2 regions of the Serratia sp. TSO36 genome follow, and region 1 is predicted to be linked to the other one. Evidence: riboswitches for the same ligand, from Rfam matches in the RefSeq annotation. Region 1 holds a riboswitch; the other holds the start of a gene.
What was found. Region 1 has a riboswitch for thiamine pyrophosphate ahead of ACK3CV_RS16350 (TenA family protein). Riboswitches for the same ligand answer to the same signal wherever they lie in the genome.

Region 1 (2,196 bases):
GCCTCGTCCTGCGCCAGCTGCTTGATCAGCTCGTCCGGCTCGGCGGCATAGCTGCGGCCGAAGATCGCCCGGGTCTGCGCGTCGATATACCCCAGTTGATCGCCCTCCTTGCCGCCGCCGCCGAAGTAGTTGCGATCCCGCTGATCCACCAGCGCGAAGATGCTGCGGCTGACGGAAACCCGCGGCTCGCGCGCATGGCCCGCCTCTTGCCAGGCGGCGCGGTAGGCGCGGATCTGCTTGGCCTGCTGGATATGGAAGGGTTCACCGGTTTCGTCGTTCTTGAGCGTCGAGCTTTGCAGGTTCATGCCCAGCTTCGCCGCCCAGACGGCGGTGGCGTTCGAACCGGCGCCCCACCAGATGCGGTCGCGCAGCCCGGCGGAAAACGGCTCCGGCCGCAGCAGCCCGGGCGGATTCGGGAACATCGGCTGAGGATTGGGCTCGGCGAACCCTTCACCGCGCAGCGCTTCCAGGAACACTTCGGTGTGGCGGCGAGCCATGTCCGCGTCGCTCTCGCCGTCGGCCGGGGCATAGCCGAAATAGCGCCAGCCGTCGATCACCTGCTCCGGCGAGCCGCGGCTGATGCCAAGCTGCAGCCGCCCGCCGGCGATCAGATCCGCCGCGCCGGCGTCTTCCACCATGTACAGCGGATTTTCATAACGCATGTCGATCACGCCGGTGCCGATCTCGATGCGTTGGGTTTTGGCGCCGATGGCGGCCAGCAGCGGGAACGGCGACCCCAGCTGGCGTGCGAAGTGGTGTACGCGAAAATAGGCGCCGTCCGCCCCCAGATCTTCGGCGGCGACCGCCAGATCGATGGACTGCAGCAGCGCATCCGCCGCGGAACGGGTGCCGGACTGGGCGGAAGGCGACCAGTGGCCAAACGAGAGAAAACCAATCTTTTTCATCGGGCATCATCCTCAGAGGCAAAATCATCGGCCTACAGTGACAAAAACCGCGCGCCCTGCGCCAGCAAAATCGCCCCCGATCGCACTAAACGAACCGATTGCCGCCGCGCCGCCCGGCGATTGTAATCAAAAAACAAATGTCGTATAACAAGCAGCTCCGAGGGGTGTCCTGTTACGGGCTGAGATGGCGCAAGCCGAACCCTTTGAACCTGATCTGGGTCATGCCAGCGAAGGGACGGTTAGGCAACAACGCTCTCACCCGTTGCCTGTTCATACCCCAGCGTGCCCGGATCTCCACTGACTCAAGGAGGTCCCATGTCCATCACCACCCTGTTCGAAAGCGGTCTTTACGGCCGGCTGCGCCAACAAGCCGGCAGCCACTGGCAGGACTACGTCGATCACCCGTTTCTGCAGCAGCTGGCCGCCGGCACCTTGCCCGAACGCGCGTTTCGCCGCTACCTGACCCAGGACTATCTGTTCCTGCTGCACTTCGCCCGCGCCTACGCGCTGCTGGTCAGCAAGCTGCGCACCCTGCCGGAGATGCGCGCCGCCACCGCCTCGCTCAACGGTATCGTCGCCGAACTGCCGCTGCACGTGGCCTACTGCGCCGAATGGGGGCTAAGCGAAGCGCAGATCGCCTCCCAGCCGGAAGCGGCGGAAACCATGAACTATACCCGCTACGTGCTGGATATCGGCCATGCCGGCGACGCCCTCGATCTGCTGGCCGGCCTGCTGCCCTGCGTGGCCGGCTATGCTGAAATCGGCCTGCGGCTGCTGCACGATCCCGCCACCCAAATAGAGGGCAATCCTTACGCCTCCTGGATCCGCAACTACGGCGACGAGGGCTATCTGGCCGGCGTGCGCGCCGCCATCGAGCTGCTGGAAACCGTCGGCCACCAGCGCGGCGCACCAGGCCGCTTCACCGAGCTGGCGCAGATTTTCACCACCGCCACCCAGCTGGAATCGGCATTTTGGCAAATGGGGCTGAACGCCTCATGACCACCCCGCGTCTCCCGCCCGGCATCCAGGTGCGGGATCTCAGCCTGCGTTTCGGTCAGCAAATCGTCTTCGACCGGCTGAGCTTCGACATCGCCGGCGGCAGCTTCGTCGCCCTGCTCGGCGCCAGCGGCGCCGGCAAAACCAGCCTGCTGAAGATCATCGCCGGCCTGGCGCAGGCCACCTCAGGCACGGTGACCGGCAGCGACGGCCTGCCGATCGCCGGGCGCATCGCCTACATGGGGCAAAAAGACCTGCTCTACCCGTGGCTGAACGTCGAAGAAAACGTCGCCCT
Region 2 (2,196 bases), on a different contig from region 1:
ACGGCGGGCAGCACCGAAATCAGCGCCGACAGTAGCGCCTGCCAAAAGGTGAAGCGCACCACGTGCCACAGGTAGCTGTCCTGCCACAGGCCGTGCCAGTCGCTGTCCGGCGCGTGACGCCACAGCGAGCCCATTGCCAGCGCGGCGACCAGCAGGATCACGCCGGCGGCCAGCAGCCCCGGCCAGAGCCAGCGGGGGATCAGCGGCTGACGGCGGTTTGCCATGCCCGGATCCAGCCGCCACGTTGTTTGGCCACCTCTTCGGCGCTGTATTGCAGCGCGGTCTGCGGCACGTTCATCTGCTCAAAGCCGACGGGCAGTGGGGTGTTGATCACCGGGTACATCCAGTTGCCGGTCGGGATGGTGTTCTGGAACGCCGGCGTCACCATGAACTGCATGAAGCGCTCCGCCAGCTCCGGCTGTTTGGCGGCCTTCAGCTTGCCCGCCACTTCCACCTGCAGGTAGTGGCCTTCGCTGAACGTGGCGGCGGCGTAGAGATCTTTTTTCTCTTCGATCAGGTGATAGGCGGGAGAGGTGGTGTAGCTGAGCACCAGATCGCCTTCGCCTTTCAGGAACAGGCCGTAGGCTTCGCTCCAGCCTTTGGTGACGGTGACGGTCTTCTTCGCCAACTGCTGCCAGGCGGCCGGCGCCTTGTCGCCATACACTTTTTGCATCCACAGCAGCAGGCCGAGGCCCGGCGTGCTGGTGCGCGGATCTTCGTAGATCACTTTCCAGTTGCGATCGCTGCTGACCAGCTCCTGCAGGCTTTTCGGCGGGTTCTTTAGTTTTTCTTTGTTGTAGACGAACGCGAAGTAACCGTAGTCGTAAGGCACGAAGGTCGCGTCCTGCCAGCCGCCCGGCACCGTCAGTTTGGCGGTGTCGACGCCGCTCGGCGCGAACAGGCCGGTTTGCTGCGCCGCCTGCAACAGGTTGTTGTCCAGCCCCAGCACCACGTCGGCGGCGCTGTTCTTACCTTCCATGCGCAGGCGGTTCAGCAGCGAGACGCCGTCTTCCAGCGCGACGAACTTCAATTCACAGTCGCACTCGGCTTCGAAGGCTTTTTTCACCGCCGGGCCGGGGCCCCAGTCGGCGGCGAAGGAATCGTAGGTGTAAACCGTCAGCGTCGGCTTGGCGAACACCGGCGCGGCACACAGCAGCAATAAGCAGGGCAGATATGTTTTGACCACGTTGCACTCCTGAAAAATAAGGGGGCAAGGGCATCTGAGGGGGCGAGGCGGCGTCGCCGGTTCGCTGGGCTCAAATCCCTCCGCCGGTATTGACCGGATCAGGTTCGACGGGTGTGCTCTCAGCGGAAAATCGGGCTTATCATGCGGCCCGACTTACCGCACCCCGTTGAGACGGCGCTATTGTAAAGATTAACCGACCCGGGCGAAAGGCGCTTATGCCTCCGGCGGGGCAAACCAGGCGGACTTGAAGTCGAACCAGCCGAGGGTGTTCATCCGCACGCCGCGCATGCTGCGCTGGCCGTGCAGCTGCAGCCAGTGGTGGAACAGCGGATGCAGCTGGTGGTTGCTGACCAGACGCTGGCAAAACTCGGCCAGCGGCAAGCGGTTGGCGCGCCACAGCGCCGCGTCCTGCGCCAGATCTTCGTTCATGCAATGCTGCATCAGCGGCAGTTCGTACAGCGTGGCGAACAGCGAAAACTCCAGCGGCAGATAGAAGTTGGCGCTGCCGAGCCACAGATCGCTGCGCGCGTCGCCCTGGTGCCAGGTGGCGTAATCCACGCTTTGCACGATCAGGCGGATGCCGTGCTGCGCCAGCAGCGGTTCGATCGCCTGGCGAATGGCGTGAAACTCCGAATGTTCATTGAAGTGGGTCATCGTCAGTTCGGTCAGGCCCGCGGGCTTGGGCTGCTGCGCCAGCGTGCGGTTGTGGTGCCAGCGCGGCAGCAGGCCGTACGCCGGCGACCAATAGCGCTGGTAGAGCGGCCCGGCGTGGCTCAGCAGCGAAATGGGGTTGATCAATTCGCACAGCCAACTGCGAATGGCGGGGTCGGCGGCCAGCGGAGAACGCTGATCGAACAGCAGGAAATAGCAACCCTCTTCCAGCCGGCTTTCCAGCTCGCTGTTGCCGGTTTCATCGCCCTGCAGCTGCACGCCGGAGTGCACCAGCTCTTCGGAAAACTCCGGCAGCACCCAGATGTTCACCTCGTCGATCAGCGCCCGGTAGCCAAAAT

Region 2: another riboswitch for thiamine pyrophosphate. It lies ahead of thiB (thiamine ABC transporter substrate binding subunit); the one in region 1 lies ahead of ACK3CV_RS16350 (TenA family protein).

What each region holds. Positions count from the first base shown of each region.
Region 1 covers NZ_JBJZOU010000016.1:105,963-108,158, forward strand. Annotated here, with positions in the region: gene ACK3CV_RS16345 (LLM class flavin-dependent oxidoreductase) at 1-905, opposite strand, end outside; TPP riboswitch at 1,056-1,158, shown strand; gene ACK3CV_RS16350 (TenA family protein) at 1,221-1,904, shown strand; gene ACK3CV_RS16355 (ABC transporter ATP-binding protein) at 1,901-2,196, shown strand, end outside.
Region 2 covers NZ_JBJZOU010000006.1:207,112-209,307, forward strand. Annotated here, with positions in the region: gene thiP (thiamine/thiamine pyrophosphate ABC transporter permease ThiP) at 1-224, opposite strand, end outside; gene thiB (thiamine ABC transporter substrate binding subunit) at 200-1,186, opposite strand; TPP riboswitch at 1,244-1,362, opposite strand; gene sgrR (HTH-type transcriptional regulator SgrR) at 1,400-2,196, opposite strand, start outside.